3 regions of the Paenibacillus sp. TSM33 genome follow, and region 1 is predicted to be linked to each of the others. Evidence: riboswitches for the same ligand, from Rfam matches in the RefSeq annotation. Region 1 holds a riboswitch; each other region holds the start of a gene.
What was found. Region 1 has a riboswitch for cobalamin ahead of metE (5-methyltetrahydropteroyltriglutamate--homocysteine S-methyltransferase). Riboswitches for the same ligand answer to the same signal wherever they lie in the genome.
Positions count from the first base shown of each region.

Region 1 (10,758 bases):
GATACATTAGGATACTCCTCCATGAGCTGCTTTAGTTTATTCAGAAGCTCATTCTGATTTCTGTAGCTCCTTCTTTTCTTCGGCTGGGCAGGACGTGCTTCACTCAAATGACTGGAGGGATTATCACTCTTCAGGTTTTCAATACAACTCTTGCATATCAGATGATCTCTGAAATAGCTTAGATGATCAACGGCACCACAAAAATAACAAGAAACCCCCGTATACTTACGAATCATCAGTCCCTCTGGTGTAATAAAAAAATCGAGGGCATCTCCAATATTAATATTCATAGAAGTGCGCAGTTCTTTGGGTAGCACAATGCGTCCCAAATGGTCCAGTGGTCGTGTCATTCCTGTATTCTTCATCATTTTCCCCTTTCTTGGAATGCGCTTATGGTTGCAGGAATTGTATTATGTATGTTGGAAGTACAAAGCGCTTATATTACAGTTTGTTTTGGTATAGCTATCCTAAAAAAGCTCCGGCATGACGAACAATTACGTCTGCCGGAGCTTGGTGCAGCCAATGAATCTAAGATGTCATGTCGAATTACTGTGGGTTGGTTGTCCAAATGCCGGCTACTTTTAATTGAACCCGTGGTGGCAGCTTCAATGCAGCTAATGTCAGATCGGCCAAATCCTGCGGCTGAAGCATGCGGTCCTCGTCACCAATATTCAATCCCGCATTTACCGCCAATTCTGTATTGACCGTGCTTGGTGTCAGCGCGGTGACCCGAATGTTGGATTTGCGAACTTCCTGCATCAGTGCTTCCGTGAAGCCCATCAAGGCAAATTTGGATGCGCAATATGCCGAGCCTGTTGCAAAACCTCGTTCCCCTGCTGTGGAGGAAATATTAATAATATTTCCGCTCTGTTGCGCCAGCATGCTTGGAAGAGCAGCGTGTGTGACGTAATAGGTTCCCATCAGGTTTACGCGAATAATACGTTCCCACTCTTCGGGGTCCATATCTGCGACTGTGCCAAAGGTGGCGATGCCTGCATTGTTGATCAAAATATCGACGGCACCCAGTTCATGCTCCAGTGAAGCTACAGCAGCAGCGGCCTGTGTACGATCCGATATATCTGCAACAGCACTCACCACTTTCACACCGTATGTACTTCCCAGTGAATCCTGCAGCTTTTGTAGGTCGGTCAATGTGCGAGAGATTAACCCCAGATTAACGCCTTCCTTGGCCAAGGTCTCGGCAATTGCCTTACCAATTCCTTTGCTGGCTCCTGTAATAATGGCTGTTTTGTTTTTAAGTTCCATCCAGTCTCCTCCTTATCAATATATAACGTGGTTGTGCATCTGAGCACATGGTTACATTATACTAGGTTAACCCCCTTGAACCAAACTTCGCCTGATGAGACATTATGTAGTAGCCTCCTATTTGGAAATATCAATATCCCCTGAAGTGGTTTCGACCTTAATCACGCTCGCGGCGCCGGGCACAGATTCGGGAGTGTTTATGCTTCCAGAGTCAGAGTGGACATTATAGACACCTTTAAAATCGGGAGCCTGCTTAATATTTACATCACCGGAATCAGAATTCACTTCCAAGTTGGATACGGTTCGTTGCGTAATATTAGATTTCCCTGAGGTTAGGGATAGAAGACCGTTACCGCTATAATCGCGGATGGTGACATCTCCTGAAGTAAGCTTTAGCTCCATATCTGCTGTAAGCTGATTGGCTATAAAGTTACCGGATGTTAGATTTGCGATTAGGTGGGTACTTCGGAGGTTTGTAATCTCGGCAGTGCCTGAAGTAGCGGTGATAGAAGTATTCTCCACGGAGGCATCTTGAAGTTTTACATTTCCTGAATGTGTATCTACCTGCAGATCAGCTAGTGTTTCCCCAGCAGGCATCTCTACAGTAATCGTTTGATCCAAATCAGGGGTAAACGAAAAAAATGATAAGGAAGGAGCCGGCTTCGATTGAATGGTAAGCTTACCGTTCTCAATTTGGGCATTATGAATCTGATCGGCTACTTTTGTCTGAACTTCTCCGCTGATGCGTATCATACCTTGGTCGCCAGAGCCAGGAGTGAACAAAATAGAGACATCATCAGAACTGTCCACTTTCAGGTTCTGTAGCTGACCACGTGTGAATGTCCATTTTTTATTTATAGCTGTTGCTTCTTTCATTACTTGCTGATTCCATGGAGCACCGTAGGTCACCATTCCGACTGCACCGATGACAATGCACAGTCCTGCTGCAATAAACCACTTTTTATTCATGTTGTTAGTAAGCTCCCCTCAGGGTAGTCTGATTCCATTTCCAGTATCGCACTGTGCCCTTTACCATAAAAAGTAAGATATACCGTACTCCAGGCAGCAGCAATAGCCCCATACCTGTTAACGTGATGGAGAAAAAGAATTTGGTCGGGTAAAAGGTGCTGTTGAGCGCATAATCAGTGACGGCGAGTAGAGGGGCTGCAACGAAACTGACCGCTACTGCGGTCAATGAAGCCCATACCGCCCATAGGGTAGCTAGAATCGGGATGGAGATCAACAAATTGAGAAACAGCAGCCCTAAGAAAGTAAAAAGATTGCGTGCGAAGCTTCCTTGGCGAAGTGGAGGGGAAGCGTTCCAGCCTGCATTGGGAACATCCAATGCTTCTCGGGCAATATCCTCTGGGTTCCCCAACTCATGAGCAATCTCACTTTCACTTTTTCCATTGACCAAGCCATAGTCAAAATGCTGGCTCAAATCACTAAGCAGCTCATGGCGTACCTCTGCAGGGAGAGGGGATAGGCGCTGCTCCACCTCTGTAAGAAACTGTTTTCTATTCATCAGGATCTCCTTCCTTCAGTAGGCTTGCGACATGATGGACAAAGTCATTCCATTCCCGTGTAAGTAATCTTGTATAATGGCTGCCGGTATCGGTCAGCCGGTAATATTTACGGGGCGGACCCTCGGTTGATTCCTGTAAATACGTCGTGCAGTATCCCTCGGATACCAGACGGCGAAGCAGTGGGTAGAGGGCTCCCTCTGCTACTTCAATATGACGGGAGACGGCTTGAGCCAATTCGTAGCCATAGCGGTCTCTACGTCCAATTAGAACTAGAACGCATAGTTCCAGTACCCCTTTTTTGAATTGGATGTTCACATTCACGAGCGATGCTCCCTTCCTGATGTAATCATAATTCATAGGTGTCGTGCGGAATAAGGGGAAGAAACGTGTGTTTGTGCTTAATTTGTCACGGGTACTAATTATAAATCAGTAGTCAGGTATAATTTAACATCATGTACTGATTAATGCAAGGTACTAAATTTTTAATAATAAAATCTTCGGGTCAAAATGGGCTGGTTTTCTTTCTTGAAGACTTACATGAATAGCGAATCTTGTAGAATAAAGTAGTTTTATTTGGGAATTCCTCGATTTCTGGCTGGGTGCACCCATAGAATATTACTTTAATTTCATTCATTAAAATGATAGATTGTAAAGTATTCAATAGAGTTAAAGATTACCTATGATGGAGAGGTGGATAAAGGATGGACTGGAAACACTGGTATAGGGAACTGGAACTGGATGATGAGACTTGGGATGTGTCGGAGGAGATTGTACTGCGTGGTGCGGTGCATCTTGATTTTTGTGAGCAGCCATCGGAGGTTGAAGTCGAATTTATCGTGGGAGCCGACTCTGAAGAACAGGCACAGGCTATAGCAGAACCTACGGAACTTCAGAAAAAGACATGGGAGAAGTATATGGCATGTTCGTCAGCGATCCATCCTCAAGTATTGGAGTCCATATACCATCATTATGTAGACATCGTGGAAAAGTATCGGAAGGCATACAGCTCATGGGGAGAGGACCCTAATGAATATGCGCCTTATGTGGAGCGACCAGAGCAATTGCTGGATCGAATGCAGCTTATATCTATATTGATTCCCGACTCATCGGAAAAGGATGAACTATATTTGAATTTTAATTGTTCCTGGGATCGAGAGCATGGCTTAGGTGTACATCTCAAGCAGATGAAAATCGAGCATATTAAAGGTGCATATACATTATATGACTTGGAATAATTCACCTTTCGGTCTCTAATAGAAAGACCGAAAGGGAATAGGATATAGTGGACATGATGACGCAAATGGATACGATCAAAATATTAGTTGGATACAGACAGCACGGCTCGGGCTGCTTGAGCCGCCTGTACCATTTGCCGCAATGCGGCAACAGATTCCTCCTTGGTGCGGGTTTTCAGCCCACAGTCTGGATTAACCCAGAACAAATCTGGTGGCAGTACGCGCAAGGCACGTTGGATCATGCTTAGCATTTCTGATACATCAGGAATGCGCGGGCTGTGAATATCGTACACGCCCAGACCAATGCCTTTGTCGTACACTTGATCCTCAAAGCTAACAATCAGTTCACCGTGGCTACGAGAGGTTTCAATAGAAATCACGTCGGCATCCATGTCAGAAATGGACTGGATCATATCCTGAAATTCGGAATAGCACATGTGTGTATGGATTTGGGTCGCAGGCTCAACGGTGGCCGTGGTTACAAGGAAGGCTTGAACCGCCCAATCCAGATAGGCCTGCTGTTGTTCTTTTTTCAACGGAAGCCCTTCTCGAATTGCAGGTTCATCCACCTGAATCAAGCTAATACCCGCTTTTTCGAGTGCCTCTACCTCTGCCCGTAATGCCAAAGCTAACTGCAAAGCAACTTGCCTGCGTGGAATATCATTACGTTCGAAGGACCAGTTCAAAATGGTCACAGGACCTGTAAGCATCCCTTTAACTGGCTTGGAGGTTAACGATTGAGCAAATGCCGTCTCTTCGACAGTCATTGGTTGGTCGAACGACACATCTCCGTAAATAATCGGCGGTTTAACACAGCGGGAGCCGTAGGACTGCACCCACCCGTTTTGTGTAAAAGCAAAGCCTTTTAGTTTTTCGCCAAAAAACTCAACCATGTCGGTCCGTTCAAATTCCCCATGTACAAGCACATCTATGCCAATGTCCTCTTGGATATCAATCCATTCCTTGATCTGCTGCTGGATGAATGTCCGATATTGCTCGGCAGACCATTCTCCTTTGCGATAGTGCAGACGGGCCTTGCGAACCTCAGCAGTTTGCGGGAAGCTACCGATGGTCGTCGTAGGCAGTGGGGGCAACTTCAGCCTATTTTGCTGAATTATACGGCGCTCGGCGAAAGGAACGCTGCGTGATAGTGGCTCCTTTGTCAACAGGTTGGCCAAATCGGCAGCTGTCTGTACCCTTGCCGCTGAGCTGTTGAAGCGGGCTACCGCCTCCGCACTTTGCCCAAGCTTGGCAAGTGCGAATGGATCGTGCTTACCAAGTGCAGCCGTTAAGACTGCGATTTCATCCAGCTTTTCATCGGCAAAGGCTAGTGCATGCACCAGCTCTCGGTCCAGCTTGTGCTCTGCTTCCAGACTGACCGGCACATGCAGCAGGCTGCACGATGGCTGCACGATAAGCTGTGCGGCAGTGGTCTGTTCTGCTAACTGGCCCAGCAGCGCAGCCACGGCATTCAGGTCGCTGCGCCATATATTGCGCCCGTCAATGACTCCAGCGCCCAGCGTTTTCCCTTTGGGGAAGCCGTGCCGTGATATATGCTGAAGATTTTCTCCATCATCATATACAAAGTCAAGGCCCATTCCCTGTACCGGAAGTTCAGTCAGACGCTCATAATGATTTAGGCTGCCAAAGTAGGTTTGCAGCATGATGTTTAAGGAGGGGGCAGCTTGGATCAAAGCTTCATAGACCTCCTGAATAATCTCCAGATCTTCTACCGGAAATGTGGTTGTCAGGACAGGCTCATCGATTTGGACCCATTGCACGCCTTCTGCGGCTAGCTCTGACAGGATTTGGGCGTATAAAGGCAGGAAGGTTCGTATAATAGAGGCCAGATTGTTACGATCATAGCCTTTGGATAAAACAACAAATGAATAGGGACCGATGAGAACCGGTTTACCGTCAATACCTAGCTCCTGCTTTGCTTCACGATAAGCTAGTAAGGGTTTATTTTCAGTGAGCAATGGAGCCGCATTTTCCAATTCGGGAACGATGTAGTGGTAATTCGTATTCATCCATTTGGTCATTTCACTGGCAGTAGCACCCTTTTGTCCACGTGCGATCCCGAAATACACAGACAGAGGAACCGGACCTGCAGGACGATAGTTGAAGCGTTCGGGGACGAGACCGAACATCACAGATGTATCCAGCATGTGATCGTAATAGGAGAAGTCTCCGACAGGAATGCGATCAATACCTTTGTCACGTTGCTTGCTCAGATTCTCAAGACGTAATCTTTTCATCTCACTATGCAGTTCACTTTCGTTAATACTACCCTGCCAGAAGCGCTCCAGTGCTTTCTTCCATTCCCGGTTCCCGCCGATACGCGGATATCCCAGATTACTGCTAGTCAAACCGGACAATGCAGATCGTTCGTTAATGGACATGTAGGTTTCCTCCTAAGTGGTAGCCAGTTTATTTTTACGTACCAAAAAAGGCATTCTGTCCCCAAATCTAAAAATAAGTAGGGGAAAGAATGCCTCCGCGATTAAAATTCAAAAATACGGCGACTGCTCTTAACACCTCCCTATCTTCCGTAGGTACTGCGATGTTGTTAAAATAGGCAGGTCTCCTGACTTACGGATCATGACGTTCAGCATCCCTTCCCGGTCTGTGGACCAGTGGGTGTTGAGTAGCTGAACATTCCCCGTTTACAGTGGCGGGACCGTCCCGGATTTGCACCGGCTTCCCTTTTAAGTCTGATCTGGATAGAACAGACACCTATCTCCAAGCTATGCGATTAAGGTATGACGAATAATTATGCACTCGTATACTTGTTCACCATCATAAGTGAAACTTACAGGATGTGCAATAGAAACAGTAATGGAAACTGGAGTGGAATCTGTTAGTTATATGCAAAAAAAGACAAGCCCAACCCATCGTGGGGGACTTGTCTTTGGAATAGCATCTTGCTAAGTAGAACATCGCCTTTAAGCCAATGAAACGGTGTAACCTGCTTGAGTACTGGCTTTCACATCTACCAGGCGCTGATTACGGCTGCCCCGAAAGGGGAGGGTCAGATCCTTTTGCTGTTCAACAAAACGGCCATCCACAATCACGTCACACAATAGCGCCAGCTCCTGTCGCTCCTGATCCATGAGCAGATCTTCGTAGACAAAGCCTGTGTAGGCCCAGACGGTTCGGTCGGGACAAGCCGCGCGGAAGTCACGTACGAATTGCGAGCATTCTGCTGCTGAGAAAAAAGGGTCTCCCCCGCAGAGAGTCAATCCGTCCAACAGCGGATTATCCATGATATCACGGATGACCTCCTGTTGACGCTCGGGCGTGAATGGCTCCCCTGCGCGAAAGTTCCACGAAGCTGGATTAAAGCAGCCGGGACAGGCATGGCGACAACCGCTAATGAATACGACGGTGCGCAGGCCGTATCCTTCATTCAGAGATTCCGGAATATAGCCGCACAAATTCACTTATGCTTTACCCGATCGCGAACTTCGGCTTGCTTGGCAGCATTAAAACGAACGGTATAATCACCTGTCAGATATCCGGTTACCCGACGTAAACGCTGAAAGTGCGTGTGTTCCTCATCCGTGCCGCATTGAGGACAGCTTGTCCCGATAATCCCTTCATAGCCGCATTCCGTACAACGATCCACCGGATGGTTGATGGAGAAGTAGCCGATGTTCTGATGCAGCGCGTACTGAACAATTTTAAGAAACGCATCCGGGTTATTCCGCGCATTACCGTCCAGCTCGATGTATGAAATTGCACCAGCATTACATAGATTATGGAACGGAGCCTCCAAGCTGATTTTACGAGCAGCCGGGAGCTTGTAATACACCGGAATATGAAAGGAATTCGTGTAATATTCCCGGTCATTTACTTCAGGAATAATCCCGAAGTCACGTTGATCCAGCAATGTGAACTTGCCAGACAGACCTTCGGCAGGTGTCGCGAACAATGTAATATTTAGATTGTGGAGTTCACTCATTCGATCACAATACACACGCATAGAGGTGATAATTCGTTGTGCTTCACGGTATACAAAATCATCCTCTCCGTGGTGTTTTCCGTATAATGCTTTCATGCACTCAGCCAGCCCGATAAATCCGACCGAAAGCGTACCATGCTTTAGGACGCTTCCCACCTTCTCATCAGGTGCCAGTTCTTTTCCGCCTTCCCATACCCCTTCGCGCATCATAAAGTCCGAGGCTTTGGCAGGTTGGCTGGTCTGGATATGATAGCGATGGATTAGACCGTCCACTGCAATTCGCATAACCTCTTCCAGTCTCGCATCAAAGCGATCACGGTCAGGTGTCAGACGCTTGCCTGTGCAAATACCATATTCAATCCCGAGCCGTACCAGATTAATTGTATTAAATGAGAGATTACCCTTGCCGCTCTGGCGGTTTCTGCCAAAACGGTCAGAAATGGTACGGGTACGGCAGCCCATCGTGGCAATGATGGTATCCGGGTCATCTGCGCGGTAATAAGGCAGATTGAAGGTAGCATCCACATTCACAAAGTTGGGATACATCCGCTTACTAGAGCATTCTACCGCTTTTAAGAACAAATCGTAGTTGACATCGCCTTCTGCCTGGTTGACTCCTTTTTTACATTGGAAAATATGTTGTGGGAAAATAGGAGTTTCCCCGCTGCCCAGTCCACGAATCGTGGCTTCCAGCAACGATTGCGAAACAAGCCGGCCTTCAGCAGACGTACACATCCCGTAATTCAGTGAAGTGAATGGAATTTGCCCCCCTGCCCGACTGCTCATCGTGTTCAGGTTATGAATGAGCGACTCGGCGGCCTGCCGGGTTTCTGTCTCTGTCTCTTCGCGTGCGAATGAGTATGAACGAGGGCAGACTTCTTGCAATTGAGTATTGGCTAAATGCAGTTCGTCATCAGACCAGCTGGAGTCTATTTCTTCCTCGAACAACCGGAGTCCTTTGCGCAGGTGCTTGCGGAAGGAACGAGCAACGTATGGAGCTAGATCCCAATCTATTTTATTGGCAGAGACACCACCAAATTGGCTATTTTGTTGAGACTGGAATATGATGGCGACCAGTGCCATAGCAGACATAATTGTTTGCGGTGTGCGTACAGAGCCATTGCCTGTATTGAAACCGTCTTGTAGCAAACGACCAAATGGGATAAAGATACAATTTGTAGTTCCGAGCGCATATTGGTCCAAATCGTGAACATATACATATCCACGGTCAATCGCGTCTGTCAATTCAGGCGGAAGTACACGCAGGCGCGCATACCATTTGGCATATTCCGAGCCAAGCTTGCTCATTTTACCGCTGAACGATTCTCCATTTAAATTTGCATTCTCCCGCAGCATGTCCAGATCTTGTGCCCCAATGACTCGCTCACCAATGTCGTATAATTGATGTTCCTCCAGCACCTTCATCGTAAAACCCTCCATATAGTAAAAAATATATATTTTTCACAAAAACAACATATTGATGATATCTAGCGATAACCAATTGTTTCGATCTATATATTGTATATACGTAGACATTGAGAGTATGTGACTATTGTCACATTGATAGAGGCGGGAAGCACAAAAAGGCCAGGTATAGAATAAGGGACACATCCACAGATATGTACCTTACTCTACACCTGGCCATTGCAGTTACAGTGAAATAAGTAGGTTTTCGAGTACATCGTATATGATATTGGGAAATAAATTTTTAGAAGGTTTAGAGCAGCTTTTTCAGTTGGGACACACGGCCTTGGGAAATATCGAGCATTTCTGCATACACTTTTTGTGGCAGGTTCGGATGTTCCTGAATCAGCTTGCGGAGCTTTTTTACCATTTCACCTTGTTGCACTCTGGAATGCTTGGGCTGCCAGGTAGTGTTGGCTTGGTTCGATTTGGTATGTTCTTGAGCCTGGATGGCATCATTGCTTGTGGCATGTACATGTTCATCGTTCTTTAATAACTGGATGCAATCAGCGCAAATAAAGCTGTCCCGAAAATAAGTTAAATGATCCACTGCGCCACAAAATTTGCAGGAGACACCCGTGTATTTCCTTAATACAAATCCTTCTTCATCTACGAAGAATTCAAGCGAATCACCGATATTGATATCCATAGTGGTGCGCATTTCCTTAGGGAGTACAATTCGCCCCAGCTGATCCAGAGGCCGTGTCATTCCGGTATTTTTCATCAGCGCTTCCTCCTTCAATGATATATCCTGATTATACCAAAAAATATCATTTTTAGCTTTATATAAGAAAAAGAAATTGTAACTTTTTTTCTCGTATGCCGCGGTTTGTCTTTCATCCAATTAAGGATGATTTCGGTATTGTTGCCGGTGTGCTCCTTTTTCCGCTATGATATATTAAAACGCTTTCGTGAAAGAACTTTTTATCATCTTAATGAAGCTAAGGGGATGACGGATTTGAGTCATGAAACAACGGGTATCGAATATTTATTTCAAGATCCGAAGATTCAACTAGATGAGCGTGTAAGGGATCTCGTGTCGCGACTAACCTTAGAGGAAAAGATCGAATCTATGCTGCAATACCAGCCGGCCATTGACCGTTTGGGAGTTGCAGCTTACAAGCACGGTACGGAAGCAGCACACGGGATAGCCTGGTTGGGAGAGGCCACTTCATTTCCTCAGCCTGTAGGTTTGGCCTGTACTTGGGATACGGAGTTATTGCGTCAGATCGGCTCTGTTATCGCAGATGAGGCGCGTGTCTACTATCGTCGTGACCCGAAATTGAACGGTCTGACCCTGTGG
Region 1 covers NZ_JBLZXB010000023.1:82,679-93,436, reverse strand. Annotated here, with positions in the region: gene ACN6NF_RS23715 (AbrB/MazE/SpoVT family DNA-binding domain-containing protein) at 1-365, opposite strand, end outside; gene ACN6NF_RS23710 (3-ketoacyl-ACP reductase) at 547-1,266, opposite strand; gene ACN6NF_RS23705 (DUF4097 family beta strand repeat-containing protein) at 1,384-2,235, opposite strand; gene ACN6NF_RS23700 (DUF1700 domain-containing protein) at 2,240-2,791, opposite strand; gene ACN6NF_RS23695 (PadR family transcriptional regulator) at 2,784-3,113, opposite strand; gene ACN6NF_RS23690 (DUF6985 domain-containing protein) at 3,494-4,027, shown strand; gene metE (5-methyltetrahydropteroyltriglutamate--homocysteine S-methyltransferase) at 4,111-6,429, opposite strand; cobalamin riboswitch at 6,588-6,782, opposite strand; gene nrdG (anaerobic ribonucleoside-triphosphate reductase activating protein) at 6,973-7,470, opposite strand; gene ACN6NF_RS23675 (anaerobic ribonucleoside triphosphate reductase) at 7,467-9,416, opposite strand; gene ACN6NF_RS23670 (AbrB/MazE/SpoVT family DNA-binding domain-containing protein) at 9,709-10,179, opposite strand; gene ACN6NF_RS23665 (glycoside hydrolase family 3 C-terminal domain-containing protein) at 10,414-10,758, shown strand, end outside.

Region 2 (10,758 bases), on a different contig from region 1:
CGCCACCAGAGGTGCTTGAAGCACTGCAAAGCTCATTGGGCACGGTGATTCGCTATCCAGACCCTGGACACCGCCACTTTAAAAATATGCTCGCACGGCGGCTGCACGTTCCACCGGAGTCGTTGAGCATCGGTAACGGCGCGGCTGAAAGCATGGCGCTGCTGCTATTGGGCCTGGCTCCCAAGCGTGTGGGCACAGTGGAGCCGTGTTTTTCGGAATATGCCGAGCTGGCTGGCAAATTCGGAGCCGAGATTCATCGGGTATACGGGAAGGCTTCGCTTCAATGGAAGGCGGACGTGAAGGACATCCTTCAGCTCATGGAGCAGGTAGATGTATTGTTCCTTGGGCAGCCGAATAATCCGAACGGTGTGCAATATGGCGAGCAGGAGCTATATGAACTGGCAGAGGCGGCTGGCAGAACAGGTACCGTGCTGGTAGTAGATGAAGCATTTATTGATTTTATCCCACTGGAACGGCAAATCTCACTACTGCCTGTACTGGAGCGCTATCCTCATGTGATTTTAATCCGATCGATGACCAAATTTTATGCCATTCCTGGCTTGCGATTGGGCTATGCGATTGCTCATCCGGACTATATCCGGCAAATGACGTCCAAACAGGTAACCTGGAGTGTTAATGGATTGGCGTTGCTGGCTGGAGAGGCATGTCTAAGAAGTGGGCAAGCTTATGAGCGCCGCACACAGGAACTGATTGCTACGGAACGCAGCCGCTTGCTGACTGCTTTTGCGGAATGGGGCTGCGGTGTCGTCCCCGGCGAAGCCAATTACGTGCTGGCAAGGGCGCCGGGAACGTGGAGTGCATCGGCTATTCAGCAGGCGCTTGGACAACGTGGGATTCTTATACGTAGCTGTGCCATGTATCCTGGGCTGTCGGCGAGCCATTTTCGAATTGCAGTCAAGGACGCCGAAGCCAATAATATGCTGCTGTCCGCACTCAGTGAAGTGCTGGAGGAGGAGCAGGGGCGTGATAGTTAGCTTGATCATAATGGCAGCCTATTTGCTGGACAGGCTGATCGGCGATCCGAGATGGTTGCCGCATCCAGTCATCGGGATGGGACATGCCATTTCAGCATTGGAAAAAGCGATTCGTCGTAAGGTCCGCAGTGACCGGGGATTGAAACGTGCGGGTATACTGCTTCCACTCATTGTGGCAGGAGGCTCATTTGGGCTTGCTTGGGGGCTATTGCGTGTGCTTGCCTGGATTCACCCATGGTTGTCTGTCGTCGTAGAAATTGTTCTGGTTGCAACCACAATTGCTTCCAAAGGACTAAAGGACGCAGGACTGTCAGTATACCGAGCGTTGCAGGCGAATGACCTGACTGTGGCACGTCGGGAGCTAGGCATGATTGTCGGGAGGGATACGCAGCAGCTTGACGAGCCTGAAATTGTGCGTGGTACCGTCGAAACAGTCGCTGAAAATATCGTGGACGCCATTATTTCCCCGCTTTTTTATGCCCTGATCGGGGGAGCCCCCTTGGCACTGGCATATCGTGCCGTAAATACGCTCGACTCAATGGTTGGCTACAAAAATGAAAAGTACCTGCATTTAGGCTGGGCCTCGGCACGTCTGGACGATGTAGCTAACTACATTCCGGCTCGCCTCACAGCAGTTATGCTTGTGATAGCGGCGTGGTTGTATCGGCTGGATGCTGCAAGAAGCTGGCGAACAGTCAAGCGAGATGCCCATCTGCACCCAAGCCCAAACAGCGGCTTCCCCGAATCAGCAGTGGCAGGTGCCTTGGGGATTCGTCTTGGTGGCTATAATGTGTATCACGGCGTACGCTCCTTTCGGGCATATATGGGCGAAGGGATACGACCGCTGGAGTCGAAGGATATCCGGCATACAATCCGGCTGATGTTCGCCGTATCCACTATGTTTGTAGGGTTGTGTTTGTTGGGCGCTACGGGGTGTTTTGCCTTGGGATGGATGCGGTGAGGAGTGACATCATTTTGAAACAAAATACAGAAGGGAAAAGAGTGCGAGAATGTGCACTAAGTCCGAACCCACAACAGGATATTGAGCCGAATGATGCTAAAGAAGATCTGCAGTGGGACATGGAGCTCGTGCTAGTTCGTCATGGCACAACCTTATGGAATAAGGAACGTCGATATCTGGGACATGCCGATTTGGGTTTGCTGTCTGGAGCAGAGCAGGAATTAAAGCCTTTACGGAAAAAAGTGCAGGGCCAGTCCTTTGCTCGAATCTATTGCAGTGACTTGATGCGATGTCGCCAGACTTTGCGGATCATTTTGCCGGAGTCAGCATTGACGACTGAACGTTCCCTATCTGCTATGCCTCCTATCATGGAGCCACGTCTGCGAGAACTTCATTTTGGCGAGTGGGATGGAAAAACGTATGACATGCTTAAGGATGTGGCGTTGTATCGCGCTTGGATTGATGAGCCGCAACGAATTACTCCTCCTGGAGGAGAGCCTTGGATCGATTTCGTGAATCGTCTGCGCGAATTTCTAGACTCTCTGTATGCGTGGCGTACTGCTATGGACGTTCAGTCCATAGGGTTTAATGCCGCGCCGTCCTCTGTTTTGATTGTTACGCATGGTGGTGTAATTCGTCAGTTGGCTTGTATGCTTATGCCAGGCCATGATTTTTGGAGTCTAAATCCGAAGCCGGGAGATGCATTTAGGATTCGGTTAAGGTTGACTGGACCGCACAACTATATCGCAAGATTGCTTTCTCATTAGGTTAAACACGGCGAATAAAGCGGCTGTTTGGGTTGTAAGCTAACTCTTTTTAACCTATAATCATCAAGTAAAAGAACGGCTTGACTACCATTACATCAAATATCCAGCAGACGAGGTCGGCGCTGTGTGAGGAATCTACTGTTTTCCTTCACTGCGCTGTTAAAAGGGAAGTCGGTGTGAGTCCGACGCGGTCCCGCCACTGTAAATGGAAAATTGCCCATTAGCCCTGTTTTATGTGCCGTCAAGCACATGAAAGAATATCAGGACATGCATCTTCCATAAGTCAGGATACCTGCCCGTCCGCCTGTCACCATAATCCTTCGAGGAAAGGATGACGTGTTCTCAGTGACTGTCCATGCGGAAAGAAGCTGCCCGCCTGCGCACGATCTGTGCTAACGTGACCCCTGTGTCCTAATATGAGGATACGGGGTTTTTTGATAGGAAAAGAAGGCTGGAATGAGGAAATACGGATGATGTTCAAGTAACGCTCTTAACGATTTTTGTATGAAGGGGTGCAAATCATGGCAGTAAAGAAAATAAAGGTATGGACAACAGGTCTATTGGCGCTGATATTGGCAGTTGTGCTGAGTGCATGTGGCGCGGATGGAAAAAATGCAGAAAATAAAGAGGGCCAAGCTCCTCCACAGCAGCCGGGACAGACCGTAACCGCACAAGAGCCTCCGGGCAAAACGGTTTACCCGCTAACGGTTAAGGATGCAACAGGACAGGAATTTACATTCAAAAAAGCACCGGACAAGATTGTTTCCGTCTCCCCGGCAGAAACCGAGGCGCTGTTTGCTATCGGACTGGACAAGGAAATTGTCGGTGTCTCCGACTACTCTGATTACCCGGAGGCAGCTACGAAAAAGCCTAAAGTGGGCGGTATTATGAAACCGAACGAAGAGGCGGTCATTGCTGCGAACCCTGATGTCGTTTTTGCAGGGATTTCACTTAGTGAACAGGCTACGACTAAGCTGCGTGACATGGGGATTATGATTTTTAAAACGGAACCGAAAACCGTTGAAGATGTCATAGCTAACATCGAATTGTATGGGAAAATCACCGATCATCAGAAAGAAGCAAGAGCGGTGACCGACAAGATGAGAGCAGATGTAGCGGAAGTAAAAGAAGGAGTTAAAAATATCGGCAAAGGGCAGAAGCTGCGGGTATACGTCGAATTTTCACCAGGCTGGACAGTGGGTAAAGGCGAATTTATGGACGAGCTGATTACATTAGCAGGTGGTGAAAATGTAGGTGCCACGCAGAAGGGCTGGTATCAAATCAGTGAGGAAAATATTATAGCTACCAACCCTGACGTGATTTTGTACAGCAAAAGTGTGAAGGATGACAAAACAGGCCAAACCCTCGGCGATATCATTAAAGCTCGCAGCGGATGGGATCAAATATCGGCTGTTCGTAACAATCGTGTATTTGCCGTGGACGATAATTTGATCAGCCGTCCAGGTCCACGTGTAACGGAAGGACTCAAGGAAGTGGCTAAGGGCGTGTACCCTGAAATTTTCAAATGAACCGCAAACTGATCGGTTTTGGGGGGACAGGTCTTGTCTTGCTGCTGCTGACGTTGCTGCTCTGTCTTGGCATCGGCTCGGTCAGTCTTCCGGTCAGCCAGATCACAGGTATTTTGATCAACCACCTACCGTGGTTAGGTGATACGTTTACACCGGATTGGAATACATCCGCAGAGCAGATTATTTTGAAGGTCAGATTGCCAAGAGTGTTACTGGGAATGTTGGTCGGAGCAGCGCTGGCGCTGGCGGGAGCTGGATTTCAGGGTGTATTGCGTAATCCCTTGGCTGATCCCTATACCCTTGGGGTATCCTCGGGAGCTTCGGTAGGAGCGGCAGTACTGATTTATTGGGGGCTTCAATTTTCATTTGTGGGTATATGGACCCTTCCGCTAGTCGCATTTATAACCGGCATGCTGACGCTGTGGATGGTGTTGACGTTGGCGCGTGAAGGTGGGAAAATTCCGACCCAAAGCCTCATTTTATCAGGTGTGGTGATGCAATTTTTTTGGGGAGCCATTGTTTCTTTTCTGACAGCCATGTCGAAGGAAACAGTCAATGAAATATTGTACTGGACGTTGGGAAGTCTTAGTCTGCGAGGTTGGTCATATACGGGAATTCTTTTACCTTACGTGATCGTTGGGCTGGTGTTTCTATGGAACCGGGCACGGGTGCTGAATATTCTGGCTTTGGGTGAACGTCAAGCGGCTCATATGGGGGTTCATGTAGATGCGACGAAGCTATATGTCCTGATCATATCTACCTTGCTGACAGCCGCCGCTGTCTCGGTATGCGGAGTCATTGGCTTTGTCGGACTCGTTGTACCACATATCATTCGTCTGGTGACAGGTCCTGATTACCGGATGATCGTTCCGTTATCTGCACTGGGTGGAGCTATTTTTATGGCTTGGGCAGATACGGCAGCTCGTACGCTGTTAGCCCCGACGGAAATTCCTTTGGGCGTGATGACAGCCTTTGTGGGAGCACCGTTCTTCGCATATCTCCTGTACCGGAACAAGAAGCTGCGCAGGGGGGATCTGCTGTGACCGAACCAAGTGAATTACTAAAGGTGCGTGCTCGAGCATTAGAGGTAGCGGGCCTGAGCCGTGCTTATGGGGATTTCCATGTGCTAAAGAATGTTAGCTGGAACGTAGACGAAGGAGCTTGGTGGGGGATCATTGGTCCGAACGGGAGTGGAAAATCCACGTTGCTGCATCTGCTTTCTGGTGTAGACCAGCCGACCTCTGGAAGTGTTCATATCTATGGTAAAAAGATCGATAGCTACAGCAGAAAAGAGCTTTCGCGACTTGTAGCTGTACTCCAACAGGAGGGGATTCCTTCAGTAAGATACACGGTCAGGGAAGTTATAGAAATGGGACGGTTCCCTCATCAGGACTGGCTGGGCAGGGAAAAGGGAGTCGATGTAGAGGCGATCACGGATCGGGTTCTAGCACGATTGAGTCTAACTTCATTAGCTGACAGAACATTGGATCGCTTGAGTGGGGGACAGCGACAGCGTGTAGCTTTGGCGAAAGTGATGGCGCAGGAGCCACAAATATTGCTGCTGGATGAACCTACGACCTATTTGGATTTGCGCTATCAGCTTGAATTTATGGAATTGCTGGCAGAATGGCGTCAAGAAACGGGCGTGACAATCATTGCTGTCTTGCATGATCTGAATTTGGCGGCTCAATTTTCTGATAATTTGCTCATACTTAAGGATGGAATGGTTGAAGGATTGGGAGCTTCAACGGATTTGCTAACAGAGGATCGGATTCGGCGTGTATATGGTGTGGAGCCTGTGATGCTTCCGCATCCCGATAGCGGTGTGCCGCAGCTCTTGCTGCGCAGAAACACTGCGTCTATTGCAGATCAATAGGAGATTGTAAACATACTAAAAAGAGCAGGGAGTGGAAGGTATGAACGACAAGCTGCGTCAGCTGATCGATAGCATAGCCCAGCCGGATGGAGTGGCGGCTTCGGCAGCGTCAGCACATTTGGACCAATTAACAAAGCCACCTGGAAGTCTTGGAAAGCTGGAGAGTTTGGCCATCCAGTTAGCAGGAATTACTGGCGTGGACAAGCCTGAATTTGATCGTAAAACAGTGATGGTCATGGCTGCGGATCATGGGGTGTGCGAAGAGGGAGTTAGCGCCTTTCCAGCTGAGGTTACGCAGCAAATGCTCTATAACATGCTGTCAGGCGGCGCAGCAATTAATGTGCTGGCACGTCATGCGGGCGCTGATGTCCAGGTAGTAGATGTTGGCGTGAATGCGGATGTCTCTCACCCGGATTTGGTGAATCGTAAGGTGCGTATGGGCACTTCGAATATGGCTAAAGGGGCAGCGATGCTGCGTACGGAAGCGGAACAGGCGGTTTTGGCCGGAGCTGAAGCCGTGGCAGAAGCGGTTAAAGGTGGCACAAGACTATTCGTTACCGGAGAGCTGGGCATCGGGAATACGACAGCCAGCGCTGCGGTCGTATGTGCGCTCACTGGGCTTGAGCCGGAAGTTATCGTAGGCCGGGGGACGGGGGTAGATTCGGCGGGGCTTACCCGTAAAATAGCTGTTGTCTGCCGCGCATTGGATGTGAATCAGCCGGATGCCAATGACGCGCTGGACGTGCTGACCAAGGTTGGCGGTCTGGAGATTGCCGCCCTGGCAGGCGTCATCCTCGGCGCAGCCGCACATCGCTGTCCAGTGGTGCTGGACGGCTTTATTTCCGGCGCGGCTGCCCTTGCTGCACGCGCACTTGCGCCTGTGAGCGCGGCGTACATGCTTGCTTCGCACGCCTCAGACGAGCGCGGACACGCGGCAGTGCTTCGCCAGCTCAAGCTAGAGCCCATGCTCCATCTGGACATGCGGCTCGGTGAGGGTACGGGCGGTGCGCTGAGCTTGCACCTGATTGATGCGGCGTGCCGCATTATGCGCGAAATGGCGACCTTTGCCGATGCAGGCGTATCGGACGGTCAGGGAGCCGCGCAGCGATGAAGGCGCTCGTGACCGGCGGGGCACGCAGCGGAAAAAGCGGCTTTGCCGAGCGATTATGCATGGCGCGCGCACCGCGCGCCTGCTATATTGCAACGGCCCAAGCTTACGATGTAGAGATGAAGGAGCGCATCGCTCTTCATCGGCTCCAGCGCGATTCTGCTAGATATGACTGGCAGACGCTGGAGGAAGCGCAGGCGCTGCCGGAGCTGCTGCGACGGCTTGGCGGCGCTCAAGCGTCGCAGCCTGCGCCTATGGTGCTGGTCGACTGCCTGACCCTGTGGCTGTCGAACGTGCTGCTGGCCGCGGGTGAGGAGGGCGAAGCTGCGGCCAGAGCCGCCATGGACGAACTGGCGGCAGCTGTGGAGCAGTATCCGGGGTCGCTCGTCATTGTAACCAATGAGGTCGGTGACGGTATTGTACCAGAATATCCGCTTGGAAGGCTGTACCGGGATTTGAGCGGGATGATGAATCAGCGGATGGCCCGTCTTTGTGATGAAGTGTTTTTAGTGACGGCGGGCATTCCCGTAGAACTTAAACAGCTGGAATATAAGCTATGAGCCGTGAACGTCAGGCTGTTGCTGCGGCTTTTCAATTTTTGTCCCGTCTACCGGTCAAGGCGGAGCTGGATTTTTCCCCGGAATTGCTGAAGCGCAGTGCTAGCTATTATCCGCTGGTTGGAGTGGTCATTGGCATTATTGTCTGGGGCTTTGCGGCGCTTACGGCTATGGTGCTGCCACCGCTGCCGTGTGCGATTCTTACCCTTGCTGTCTGGGTCTGGTTGACGGGCGGACTGCATCTGGACGGGTGGATGGATGCGGCTGATGCCTTATTCAGCTACCGGTCCCGCGAACGGATGCTGGAGATTATGAAGGATAGCCGTGTAGGAGCGATGGGGGTTATTGCTTGTGTGCTGCTACTCATGCTCAAGGCTGCTTTACTGTATACCGTGCTGGTTGAACAAAATGTGTCCGGCTTGTTGTTGCTTCCGATGGTTTGGAGCCGCTGGTTTATGGTACATGCAATGAAGCGCTGGCCTAAAGCCCGTAACGATGATGGACTGGCTGCGCGTTTTGCTGATATGAGTGGTGGACGTGCCGGACTGGCCGTATTTTGGGCTATAGTCGTGACGCTAGGTGCTGCCGCAGGCCAATATATACTTGCAGGACCAGCTACAGCAATAGAGGGATCAGGAAACCTGTCGTTAGCAGGGTCACACTTACAGACGCTCCTTTCGTATGCTGAAAGCCTTCCAATCTGGATAGGCTTTGCGTTGCTTCCGCTCCTGGCTTACGGAGTTGGAACCTTTACAGCAAACCGTATTAATCGCCGTCTTGGGGGACTTACAGGAGATATATACGGAGCTTTGAACGAATTGCTGGAGACGGTTTTGTTGCTGTTTATTGTCGTTTTGTACGGGTTGTGATCCAATTTGAAATGAATTCGTTAAAGGGGAAGAGGCAATTGTCAACTTTCGAACCGTCCCGAACCAACCCGGCAGCTATATTAATGCTTCAAGGAACAGCGTCGGATGTGGGCAAAAGCGTGGTGACGACTGCGCTGTGCCGGATCTTTCTGCAGGACGGCTACCGTCCCGCACCGTTTAAGTCACAAAATATGGCGTTAAACTCTTATGTTACCGAGGACGGCAAGGAAATTGGACGTGCACAGGGAGTACAGGCCGAAGCTTGTGGTATTGAGGCGACGACCGACATGAATCCGATTCTGATTAAGCCGGTCAAGGATATGCACTCACAAATTGTTGTACACGGTGTACCTTATGCCTATATGAGCGCCTCCGATTACCGAAAGGATTTTTTGCCACAAGCCAAGCACACCGTTATGGATGCGCTGAATCGGCTGCGCGATACCTATGATATTGTGCTTATGGAAGGGGCAGGCAGCCCGGCAGAAATTAATTTAAAGGACCGCGATATTGTAAATATGAACCTTGCAGGCTGGGCGGATGCTCCAGTATTGCTGATTTCAGATATTGACCGGGGTGGTGTCTTTGCCTCTCTGGTAGGGACTATTGAGTTGCTGGAACCCCATGAAGTACAGCGTATCCGCGGGTTTATCATTAACAAATTCAGAGGCGATTTGTCCCTGCTTCAACCAGGATTAGACTGGCTGGAAGAACGGACAGGCATTCCTGTACTCGGTGTTCTGCCCTATTTACCGGACATTCGCATTGAAGCAGAGGATTCGGTCGTACTGGACAAGAAGCCTAAGCGGTCAGCAAAGGATAAAGAATTAGATATTGCAGTAATACGGTATCCGCGTATTTCTAATTTTACAGACACGGATGCTCTGGCCGCAGAGCCAGATGTGAGCGTGCGTTATGTCACGGAGGCCGGACAATTGGGCGTACCAGACGCTATTATCTTACCGGGAACCAAAGACACCATCGGAGACCTGCTGGAATTGCGTGAAAGAGGGCTGGAGGAAGACATTCAAGCGGCCATGAAGACGGGACGCACGCAACTGGTTGGTATTTGTGGGGGCTACCAGATGCTGGGCACAGTGCTATTTGACCCCGATGCCGTCGAATCTGGGTTGCCGCAGCAGGCAGATGGATTAGGTTGGCTAGCTCTATCCACGACCTTCTTAAAGGAAAAGCAAACCGTTCGCGTTCAAGGGACCCTGTCTAATCATTGCCCACTTTTGCTATGCACTGCATCTGATTCAAGTTCTGCCTTCAAGCCAGTTATCGAAGGTTATGAAATACATATGGGTGTTACGGAGTATGTCACGGAACCACATGTATCTATAGACAGGACTCGAGACTCAACGAATATGAAAACATTATTCCAGATTCAGCGTGGGGAAGGGATCGCCTTTGAGGAAGGTTGGGGTACGATAGACGGTAAGGTATGGGGAACCTACTTGCATGGTGTGTTTGATAATGATCGTTTTCGCCGATCATGGTTGGATGGACTGAGACAAGCCAAGGGCTTGGCAGCTTTGGATAGCACTTTTACTGTACGTGAAGCCAAGGAACGAGAGTTTGACCGTGTCGCAGAGGTGGTACGCGCTCATTTAGACATGGAGCAAATTTATCGCATTTTGGGGTTGTAATCATAAACTTCTTCATGGAAGAACCTTTAAATCTAAATCGCTTTTAAAAAATAAAGAGGTATCTCTGCAGTCATTTTTGTGACTGAGAGATACCTTTTTAGGATATCAGCTTACTTAATTTTAAATTTCTGAACTGCCTTTTGCAGCTCAGTTGCTTGTTGGCTTAATTGACGAACAACCTCACTGTGACTCTCCATTTCATTCAGTTGCTCATCGGCATTTAAACCGATCTCCTGAATCATATGTTGTGCGTTGGCAGCGATGAGAGCTGTCTCTTCCACGGAAGCAGATACTTCCTCCGAGCTGGCGGATACTTGCTCCGTTGCTGCGGATACGGTTTGAATCGTAGCGTTGATCTTTTGCATGAGCTCACTTAGCTGGTTAAAAGCGAAACTCGCCTGCTGAACCATTTCCGTTCCCGAGTGAATCTCACGGCTAACCTGG
Region 2 covers NZ_JBLZXB010000010.1:612,094-622,851, forward strand. Annotated here, with positions in the region: gene cobD (threonine-phosphate decarboxylase CobD) at 1-995, shown strand, start outside; gene cbiB (adenosylcobinamide-phosphate synthase CbiB) at 985-1,956, shown strand; gene ACN6NF_RS06680 (histidine phosphatase family protein) at 1,971-2,723, shown strand; cobalamin riboswitch at 2,824-3,037, shown strand; gene ACN6NF_RS06685 (ABC transporter substrate-binding protein) at 3,245-4,252, shown strand; gene ACN6NF_RS06690 (FecCD family ABC transporter permease) at 4,249-5,295, shown strand; gene ACN6NF_RS06695 (ABC transporter ATP-binding protein) at 5,292-6,128, shown strand; gene cobT (nicotinate-nucleotide--dimethylbenzimidazole phosphoribosyltransferase) at 6,169-7,239, shown strand; gene cobU (bifunctional adenosylcobinamide kinase/adenosylcobinamide-phosphate guanylyltransferase) at 7,236-7,796, shown strand; gene cobS (adenosylcobinamide-GDP ribazoletransferase) at 7,793-8,662, shown strand; gene ACN6NF_RS06715 (cobyric acid synthase) at 8,701-10,314, shown strand; gene ACN6NF_RS06720 (methyl-accepting chemotaxis protein) at 10,425-10,758, opposite strand, start outside.
Region 2: linked by a shared signal. The riboswitch ahead of ACN6NF_RS06685 (ABC transporter substrate-binding protein) and the one ahead of metE (5-methyltetrahydropteroyltriglutamate--homocysteine S-methyltransferase) in region 1 are both predicted to bind cobalamin.

Region 3 (10,758 bases), 200 kb from region 1:
CCATATACAAATGCACCAGATCAACGAGCAAATTGCATACGATGAACAGGCATGCCGCCAAAAACACATAGCATTGTATGACGGGAATATCCCGGTTAAAAATGGCTTCCACGAAATAACGGCCAAACCCAGGCCATGAAAACACCTGCTCCACAATAATCGTTCCAGTCAGCAACTTGCCCAGGTTCATGCCCATACTTGTTATTAGCGGAGTAATGGCCATTTTGAGTATGTGCCTGAGCATAATCACACGCTCGCGTATTCCTCTGGTTCTGGCATACTGGACATACGTTTCCTGAAGCTGTTCCAGCACACTGGAGCGCAACAGGCGCGTATATAAAGCAATCAGAACCAGCGACAGAGTCAACGTCGGCAACACCAGATGCTGCCACGTTCCCCGACCCTCTACAGGTAGCCAGTCCAATCGTACAGAGAAAAAGAAGATTAACAAATATCCCAGCCAGAACTGGGGAATAGATGCCCCGAAATACGAAATCCCTCGACTCAGTATGTCGATCCAGCCATTTTTACGCATCGCCGCCAATACACCCAGCGGGATGCTCACCACGATGGATAATGCCATGCTGCTTAAGGCCAGCTCAACAGTGGCAGGCAATCGAGCCTTCACCTCATCCCACACTGGCTTGTTGGTCAGATACGAAGTACCAAAGTCCAACCGGCTGATTCTTTCAAGTGTATGCATATACTGTGTCAGCAATGGCTGATCCAGCCCGAACTCATGCCTCTTCTGCTCCAGAATTTCCGGGGTAGGATAAATATGGGCAGCCGTCAAGTAAGCCTCAGCCGGATCAACCGGTGAAATATGAATGAGTGCAAAGGTAACGAGGGTGGCAAAGAGAACAATAGGGATGACCGCTACCATTCGCTTCCCGATATAGCTAATCATAAGTTGTCCTCCTATCCTGTAAATTAACGTTACCTTCCCGTTTCAGCTACTTTCCAATTTCAATTCCCTCAAATGGATTTTCATCCCGATTAGCTGGGAATACAAAGTTGGTAATCTTTTTCTGATACACTGCCGTTTTCTTAATATACGAAATAGGCACAATTGCAGATTGCTCCTGAAGTGTCTTCAAGATTGAGGCGTACAGCTCCTGACGCTTGGTTTCGTCTGTCGATGAAAGTGCTTTGTGTACTTGCTGATCCAGATCCTTCTTCATCGGAAGGGCGCTCAGCACCTCAGAAATTCCGAAGCTCTTCTTGGCAATAACATTAATAAAGGAATGCGGATCATAAGGCGCACCATAGTTGTACCAGAAATATAGATCAAACTGGTTGGATCTAAGCCGCTTGATTTGAACCGTCAGCTCCAGTCCGGTCAGATTCACTTTGACACCCAGCTCTCCCCATTCAGCCTGAATGGTTTCAGCCATCGCCTTTTGAATCGGATCGGTCTTATCGAAAATCAGCTCAAAATCCAGCTGTTGTCCATCTTTCTCCCGAACTGTGCCGCCTGCGGGCAGCTTCCAGCCAGCCTCATCCAACAATGCTTTGGATTTTTCCACATCATAGCCTATTGGCTGTAAGTCGACATTCGTATACGGATAGTTTTTAGATAAAACCGTATCTGCTGTTTCCTCCAGCCCCGAGGTTACGCCTTCCACCATCGCCTGCTTGTTAAATCCATGCTGGAGTGCCAGACGCACCCGAAGGTCTGCCAACTTGGGATTGGACGAGTTGAGCAACAGACTTCTTGTGCCGACAGGCTCGGACAACGTGGTAACATATTGATTCGTGTCGCGAAGCTGTTTGAAAGCATCCAGACTAATGACACCCTCTCCATAGATCAGATCCAGGTCGCCTTTTTCAAAGGCCATTACACGTGTTTCACCATCGGGAATAATTTTGACCGTGATTTTGTCCACCTTCGGTGCAGTACCCCAATAATTCGGATTACGCTTAAAAGTTGCATACTCATCCTGCTTGTATTCATCCAGCATCCAAGGTCCTGTACCTACAGGTTTCTTAATTCCTTTGGACGTATCTCCATCATCCGGGAAACCGGCTTCACCCAGAAAACGGAACGGGCGAACGACAGACAGATCCTGAATAACTGGGTAGTATGGCTCTTTGAGCGTCATTCGAAACGTACTGTCATCTACAGCTTCAGTTTTGTCGAGAACGCCTACTATACCAAGCCAGCTATGCGTTTTCTCATTTTTCATAATAGCGTCAAAGTTCTTTTTGACAATCGCTGCATTAAATAGCGTTCCATCGGAAAATTTCACACCTTTACGCAGCTTAAACGTATATGTCTTGCCGTCCTTGGATATGGTCCAAGATTCAGCCAAAGCAGGCTCCAGCTTACCTCCTTGCTTGTAGCTGACTAACGGCTCATAAATCATGGATTGTGCAAAAAGCTGGGAAGGGTTGTATACGTGAGGATTCATTGTACCAATGTCCCGTGGCCACGATAGCGTGATCGACTTTTCATTGGCAGCTCCGTTAGCAGAGGTGGATGCAGGTGTGTTCTCCTGCTTCGCGCAGCCCAGAATAACGGATAATAAGAGGAGCGTTACCAACATAAAGGTGGCAGTCTTGCGGTGTCGAACGGACATCAATGTATTTCCCCTTTTCTATATATGTGATAATGATTATCATAATCATATTTAGAATAGGTACCACATTATATTTTGTCAACAATATTCGACAAGCAAAGCTCTTATTTATTTTGAATTTGCATAATATTAAATTTATGGATTAATCCGCCAACGTTTGAAATAGAGTACGCGTGTATTCATGCTTCACTAGTTCTTCATCCCAATCCTCAAATATTTCCACGATCTCTCCCTGAACCATGACGGCAACACGATCACAGAACGTACGGGTGGATTGAAGATCATGGGTGATGAAAAGATAGGACAACTGACGTTCGAGCTGCATTCTTTTGAGCATGTTCAGCACGGAGGACTGGGCTGTCGTATCCAGATTGGCGACGGATTCATCGAACAGGATGATTTCTGGTTCAACCGCCAACGCCCGAGCAATGCACACCCGCTGTTTTTGTCCACCGCTTAGCTGCGTAGGGTATTTTTTGAGATTGTCAGCCTTCAACCCTACCGAATTCAGTAGGGAAAGGCAGATATCCAGTGCCCTTACTTTTCGCTCAGGAAAATAGTTACGAATCGGCTCCATCAGAATATCTCGAATGGTCATACGGGGATGCAGTGAGGAGGCCGAGTCCTGCGCGACTAACTGGATTCGTTTGTACAGATGAATATCTTTCATCCTTCCAGTATGTATGGGCTGCTGATCCAGCCAGATTTCCCCCGAGGTCAAGGACTTCAGCCCCAGGATACACTGCGCCAGCGTACTTTTGCCACTTCCGCTTTCTCCAACCAGTCCAAGGCATTCTCCCTGTCGTAATTCCAAACTCACTTTCTTTATTACCTGCTCACTTTGTTTCGTATTGAACCAGCCTTTTCTCCGTCTGCGGACAGGATAAGCTTTGGTGACGTTCTTCAATTCCAATATCACGGTTGCATCCTTCCTTCCGGGGTCATCTCCAATACTCGATCTGCTACGCGACTCATACCCTGGCGATCATGTGAAATCAACAAAATAGTGAGCTCGAAATCCTCTCTCAACTGTAAAAGCAATGCCAGAACCTTGTCACGGTTGATCACATCCAGCGCTGTAGTGGGCTCGTCGGCAATAAAGAGACGTGGGCCGGAGCTTAACATTGCAGCCAGCAGCACCCTTTGGCACATACCTCCGCTTAGTTCAAAAGGATATGATGACAGAATATACTCAGGATCGGCAAAACCGACCTTGCGGAGCAGAGAACACAAATAAGCTTCCTGCCCTGGAGTAGTGCGGCCTCCAGCCAGCTCCGTGACACGGTTCAGTATCTGTCGCATCCGTGAGGTCTGCTGTGATGCAGTGTGGGACGGGACAAGATCAGCCTGCCTCTTCTGGGCATGCATCTGGCGCCGTCCGTGCAGTCTAAGCGTATCCGTCAGCTGGGCGCGGACGGTACGGATCGGGTTCAGCCCGCTCAGCGATTGTTGAATGAGCAGGGCAATATCCTCACGGCGCAGTCTTTGCCAGCGCTGTTCATGGAATGGGATAATGTCTTCCCCGTTATAGTAGATGCACCCTTGCGTAACACCAACACTTGGGTCCAGCATACCCGCGATTGCGTGTGCGGTCAGGCTCTTGCCACATCCACTTGGTCCAGTCAGAGCCACAATTTCCCCTGGGTAAACGGAAAAGTTCACATCTCGCAGTAGCGGATTGCTCCCGTTCCCGCTTCCGCCTGCTCCTGCACCTGTACGACTAATCTCCAAATGTTCCACGTGTAACAACGGTTTTCGTACGTAAGCTTGCTCTATTGTATCCTTCCACCCTATGACTGTTCGTTTTCCCACTATTTCGCCGCCCCCTTTTCTGAAAAATGATCACCCAGAAGCTGACAGGCAAGCACAAACAGCATCATCGCCAAACCCGGAAAGATCATAACATGCGGAGCCACCTGAAAATACGAGGTTGCATCATGCAGCATCACACCCCACTCTGGCTTGGGCGGCTGTACACCCAGCCCAAGAAAGGATAGCCCCGCGATCATCAACACCACGTGTCCAATATCCCATACCGCATATACCAATAATTGCGGCCATACTTGTGGCAATACATAACTTCTTAGTATGCGCACGTGTGAATTGCCGGACAAACGGGCATACCGTACATAGTCCTCCTGGCAGGCTTTTTGAACCAAACTACGGATATAGCGGACATAGCCCGCCCACCGTACCGCAATAATCGCTAAGGTCATGTTGACGAAACCCGGCCCCAAAATACCCACAATCGCCACCGTTAAGATAATATCGGGAAAAGCCAGTACGCCATCGATTCCCCGCATAATCAGCTGATCCACGCGTCCTCGCACATAACCAATGAGCAAGCCTGTGGGCAGACTAATACACAGCGTAGCTACCGTAATCGCACAAGCGATTAGCACGCTTGTCCGAATTCCATAAATGAGCCGTGACAGCACATCCCGACCCAGATGATCCGTACCGAAAAGATATTTACGGCTGGGTGGTGCCAAACGGTTCAGAAGGTCCACATGCAGAGGATCATGAGGAGCGGCCCATGGAGCCAGCAACCCAAGCAGCACGATCAGGCCAAACAGTGCGCCCCCTGCCAGCAAGCTTCCTCTAAAGGAAAGCCGTATCTTTTTCATTCTCAGCTTCCCCCTTAACGCAAACGCAGCCTTGGATCTATCACCGTCTGAACCACATCCACCAAACACTGAACACCTACAATTAAAAACGCGGCAAACATAACATATCCCTGAATCACCGGGTAATCCCGCTGCGTAATTGCATCTATAAAATACTTGCCCAACCCTGGCCATGAAAAAATGGTTTCTACGATGACGTTACCTGCCAGCATAAATGATAGATTCGTACCTAACAGCGTGATCATAGGCAGAACGGCATGTTTAAATATCTCAAAAAAGAGAATATGCATACGTGAAAAACCGCGAGCCCTCGCCGCTTTCACAAAATTTCGGTCACTCAGCTCCAGCATTTGAGCCCGCAATACACGAGCCTGCACCGTTCCTAATCCTGCACCAAGTGTCAACGCTGGGAGTACTAAATGTGTCCAGTCCTCCCTTCCCATGGATGGGAGCCAGCCCAAGCGAACGGAAAATAGATAGATCAGCAGAAAACCAAGCCAAAAAGAAGGGACCGACGATCCCAGCAAAGCAAACAGCCTGCCCAGACGATCTAGTGGACCGCTGACTTTTAGCGAGGCAGCCAGTCCCATCCCAAGCGTAAGCACCGTCATGACGGCAAAGCCCGCCAAAGCTAGCTCCACCGTGGCGGGCAGTCTGCTCCATAGTTCGTTTAGCACCGACTCCTTGGACACATACGAGGTTCCCCAATGCCCTGTGAACACATCCCTCAACCAGTTCACATATTGAATATGAAGCGGCTCATTCAAGCCCAGTTCGTTTCGCAGCGCGGTCAGCGCCTCCCCAGAAGCAGGAACATTATGTGCGGTGAGTAAAATGAGAGCAGGATCACCAGGGGCCAACCTCATCAGTACAAAAGTCAGCGTAGATACAACGAATACAATGATGGGCAGCTGCGCCACACGTTCCAGTATAAAACGAATCATAGGATACGTTGCTCGTTATTCCGCAATATCGGATTGCGCTGTAATGTAGTAATACTCGATCGGATGCGGCGTAAAGCCCTTCACTCCTTTTTTTACACCAAACACATTGTCAGGATGCACAATGAACGACTGCGGCAAATCTGTATTGATGATATCCAGCGCTTGCAGTGTTACCGCATTACGCTGTGCGGTATCCTTTGCCAACTTCAGGCTGTGAAGAATATTCTCCAGCGGTTTGGAAGCATAACGGCTTACATTCGCTGCACTTGTAGAGGAGTAGAACATGTCCATAAAATATTGCGGCTCCCCTGTATGGGCCGTGAGCATGCTGTACATAGCAAAATCCCAATCGTTTTTGGTCAACGCCTCGTCGATATTTTCCACCTTGCGAATCTTGACCTGGATTCCCTCATTTAGCAATTGGCTCTGAATCACCTCAGCCATGACGGATAGCTCCGGACGCTGAGGGAAGGTCAGCAGTGTAACCTCGAATGGCTTACCCTGCTTGGTCCACGTACCTTGGGCATCCTTCTGCCAGCCATCCTTCGTCAACAACTGCTCCGTCGTTCCGTCCAATGCTTTGCGCTCAATCTTACCGAAGGGAAGAATACTCGGAAACGGGCTGCTTGCTTCCGTACCAAATCCCCTCATGACGGCGCTCACAATGGATGCGCGCGGAATCAGACTGTCCACCACCTTACGGTTGGTTGCATCCTTGAACACAGGCGATTCCATGTTGTACACAATCATATGGGTGCGCAAGGATGGAGCCGACAGCACTTGTAGCTTGTCGTTCTTTTTTAATACCTCTGCGTTATCTACCGGAATATCCGTCGCTACATCCACTTCACCAGACTGCAACGCCATCAGGCGCGAATTACCGTCTGTAATGAATTTCATCGTCGCTTCAGCCAGTCGTGCCTTTTCGCCCCAGTATCCGTCATAACGCTCGACGACCAAGGATTGATCCTTGTTGAAGGCTTTAATTTTGAAAGCACCTGTCATCGCAGGGTAGCTCTGCTCATCTTTCATGGATGCCACATCCAGCACGATCGTTGACGGATCAGCCAGATTGGATACCAGCGCTGCATTCGGTTGGTTTGTCGTAATTTCTAACGTCAGCGGACCAGTTACATCAATGGACTTCACATCCAGTAAATCCTTCGCCAGATGGCTTTTCTCGATTGAGCGCAGCAAAGATGCTTTTACACTTTCTGCATCCATGCTCTTTCCATTATGAAACGTGACCTTATCCTGCAAGCTGAACGTCCACACGTTAGGACTGTCATGTTCCCACTCCTTGGCTAGCCAAGCCACAGGCTCCAGCTTTTCATTCAAACGAATGAGTGTCTCACCGGCACCGGAACGCATCACGTCCCAGCTATTGTCTCCATGCGGATCGACGCCTGACGGTTTCCACGTATACGCCATCACCAGCTTTTTATCTGCTTGAGTCTGTTGTGCAGACCTGTTCTCACCCTTGCCCGAGCTATCCTCCGTCTTTGTGGCTGTGCCACATCCCGAAAGAGCCATGACTGCCATCAGCAGTAGCCATCCTGTACATATGAACCATGAACGCCTATTACGATTGCCTATCATCCCACATTTCCCTCTCTATCTTGTAAAATCGTATAAACCTAACGCAAAACGCGAAAAAAGCATTCCCGACCACCTGATCAGCAGTCAGAAATGCTTTCATTATAAAATGTCAAAACTCACCTCAAAGTCAACTCCAAAACATAGAAGGAATCAGATTGGTTTCAGACATTCCGTATGCAGCACGCCTAACCACCTCCCCAGCATCCCGTGGGTCTGACAGTGATGTCAAAACAGGCAGGTCTCCTGACTCCAAGCGTATCTTTCAGGCCTTCCCGGTTCCTCACAGTTCCAGTGGCTTGTTCTGAAAGCTCCAGCATTACCCTGCTGATGCCTGTATACAGTGGCGGGTCCGTGTCGGAATCTACCGAACTTCCCTTTTAAGTGAACACGCTCAACAACTATCTACATCGTCTCTACGAAACTTCGTACATAGAGTTGTCCGGCTCACACCTGTTTTCTTCCTTTATTCCTTTTTATTACGAATTAGGATTATCTTATTTTGTTGCTACTGGCTTGTCAACAAGTGTAGCGTAATATTTTAAATTTGAATGATATAGTGTGAATCAAGACCAAGGCTATTCATTGCTTGCGCGCAATTGAAGGTATGTCTTAACGTTGCGTGCACGAAATTCACGTGCTAAAATTAGGTATAGAGATAACCACCGTATCCGTATACTAAAAAGAGCCTTCGCCGCGCCAACGGCAAAGACTCTTAGGACTTGAAGGGCTGTGGATCACCACGGCGCGCTAAATGCTTAGCTAAACCCACCGTTAGGCGCCTAACCTAATCAAGCGGTGGGTTTTCGCTTGTTCCGAAATTTCCGACGCAGCCAGCGATAAAGTTTACGAATACTAAACACCAGGCTTAGTAACGTAACCATCCAACGTAGCACATCGTAGCACGACACAAGGTTGACCATCGGCTTCACCCCCTTTCGGGAAGCTGCGCCGTGGTCCGAAAACATCCACCACTATTCAAAGTCCATAAGGTAGATTATACCATTCCCTCATCTACTACTCTAGCAAACTTTTCTACTAGGTTCTCAATCCCCCATTTTCATACAAGAAGAGGGTTATCAATAACTTCATGCTACTGAACAAATAATCATTCTGATTACCGCCATGCCAAACAGCCGGAAAAGAGGCTACGTCCTCTCTCCGGCTGTTTTTGTTTATTTCCTATTCATCAAACCTTCTGTGGAACTTCTGAGACATTAACGCTTTTGACCGATTCACCCTGTTTTCTTGCCAAAACAATGTTCAAGACAATTGCCGTAATCGAGCCAGATACGATGCCGTTTTGCAGCAGCATTTTGGCAAAGCTCGGCAGTTGGTCGAACATTTGCGGCAGAACAGCTGAGCCTAGGCCCACGGCAATACTGCATGCTGCAATCAGCAGATTGCTTTCTTTCCGCAGATCCACTTCTGACAAAATAGACATGCCTGATGCAGCAACCGAGCCAAACATGACGATCATCGCCCCGCCCAGCACAGCGTTAGGAATCACTGTCGTCAAGGCAGCCAGCTTAGGCAGCAAACCGAGGACGACCATGATGCCGCCCGCAGCAAAAATAACGTTACGTGATTTGACGCGAGTCAGCGAGATCAGACCCACATTTTGCGAGAAAGCCGTGTAAGGGAACGCATTAAAAATACCCCCTAGCATAATCGCAAGTCCTTCCGAACGCAGTCCATTGACGATTTGCTTTTGCTCCACTTTCTGATCAATCGCCTTGCCTACTGCCAGATAAACCCCCGTAGACTCGACCATGCTCACAATATTGACGATAATCATCGTACATATTGCCATAATGCTAAACTCCGGCTTGCCAAAATAAAACGGCTGCGCAATACTCACCCATGAAGCATCCGCTACGGGGGCAAAATGCACCATTCCCATCGCATAGGCGACTACAGTACCCGCGAACAGACCAATAAGAACGGAAATCGAGCGTAAAAAGCCTTTAGCCACTCGATTGACAAGCAGAATAACCAGTAGTGTAACCAGCGCCAGCAGCAAATTACGCGGCTGTCCAAAATCCGCGCTGCCTTGACCACCCGCTACATTGTTCATCGCCACCGGAATAAGGGACAAACCGATAATCGTAACGACCGAGCCAGTAACCACCGTTGGGAAAAAGCGTAACAGCTTACCATATAGCGGTGCCGCAAGCACCACAAATATACCGGACAAAATGATGGCACCGTACGCTGTCGCCAGATTTGAGGTCGAAGCAATTGCGATAATGGGTCCTACTGCCGTAAACGTACAGCCTAAAATGACAGGAAGTCTGCTACCGAAAAAGCGTGTCCCCATAATTTGTAATAATGTAGCAATCCCACAAGTGAATAGATCAGCAGCCACTAGATAGGCCATCTGGGCTGGCGTCAGGTGCAGCGCTCCCCCTACAATCAGAGGAACGGCAATGGCTCCGGCGTACATCGCCATGACATGCTGGAAGCCCAGCGCAAATAATTTTTGTTTACTTAACATCCCACATTCTCCTTAACGGGAGGAATCACCTTGCCAGCTTCCTCTATAAAATGAACTTCGCCCGGTGTCATGGAAGCGATACGCGCCAGAGAACGTACGGCAATGCCTCTTTGCTCCAACAGTCCGCGTCCTTCCTGAAAGCTCTTTTCAATTACGCAGCCAACTCCGGCCAGCTCTGCTCCTGCTTCCTTCACAATATCGGTAAGTCCGACCAAAGCTGCACCAGTTGCCAAAAAATCATCCACGATCAGCACATGGTCGCTAGCATCGAGATATTTTTGGGAAATGCTCACCTGATAGGTTTCCTGCCGAGTGAACGAGTGAACCTCTGCGAAGTATACCTGTTCATTCAGCGTGATCGCCTTCTTTTTCTTCGCATAAATGAACGGTACTCCCAAAGCAATAGCAGTAGCCATAGCAAATTGAATACCACTAGCTTCAATAGTAAGCACCTTGGTAATTGGAGCACTGCCAAACAGACGTGCAAACTCCTGACCAATCTCCAATGCTAATGC
Region 3 covers NZ_JBLZXB010000023.1:281,456-292,213, forward strand. Annotated here, with positions in the region: gene nikB (nickel ABC transporter permease subunit NikB) at 1-907, opposite strand, end outside; gene nikA (nickel ABC transporter substrate-binding protein) at 954-2,579, opposite strand; gene ACN6NF_RS24570 (ABC transporter ATP-binding protein) at 2,722-3,498, opposite strand; gene ACN6NF_RS24575 (ATP-binding cassette domain-containing protein) at 3,495-4,391, opposite strand; gene ACN6NF_RS24580 (ABC transporter permease) at 4,391-5,206, opposite strand; gene nikB (nickel ABC transporter permease) at 5,221-6,150, opposite strand; gene ACN6NF_RS24590 (ABC transporter substrate-binding protein) at 6,166-7,749, opposite strand; cobalamin riboswitch at 7,966-8,170, opposite strand; gene ACN6NF_RS24595 (nucleobase:cation symporter-2 family protein) at 8,936-10,243, opposite strand; gene ACN6NF_RS24600 (xanthine phosphoribosyltransferase) at 10,237-10,758, opposite strand, start outside.
Region 3: linked by a shared signal. The riboswitch ahead of ACN6NF_RS24590 (ABC transporter substrate-binding protein) and the one ahead of metE (5-methyltetrahydropteroyltriglutamate--homocysteine S-methyltransferase) in region 1 are both predicted to bind cobalamin.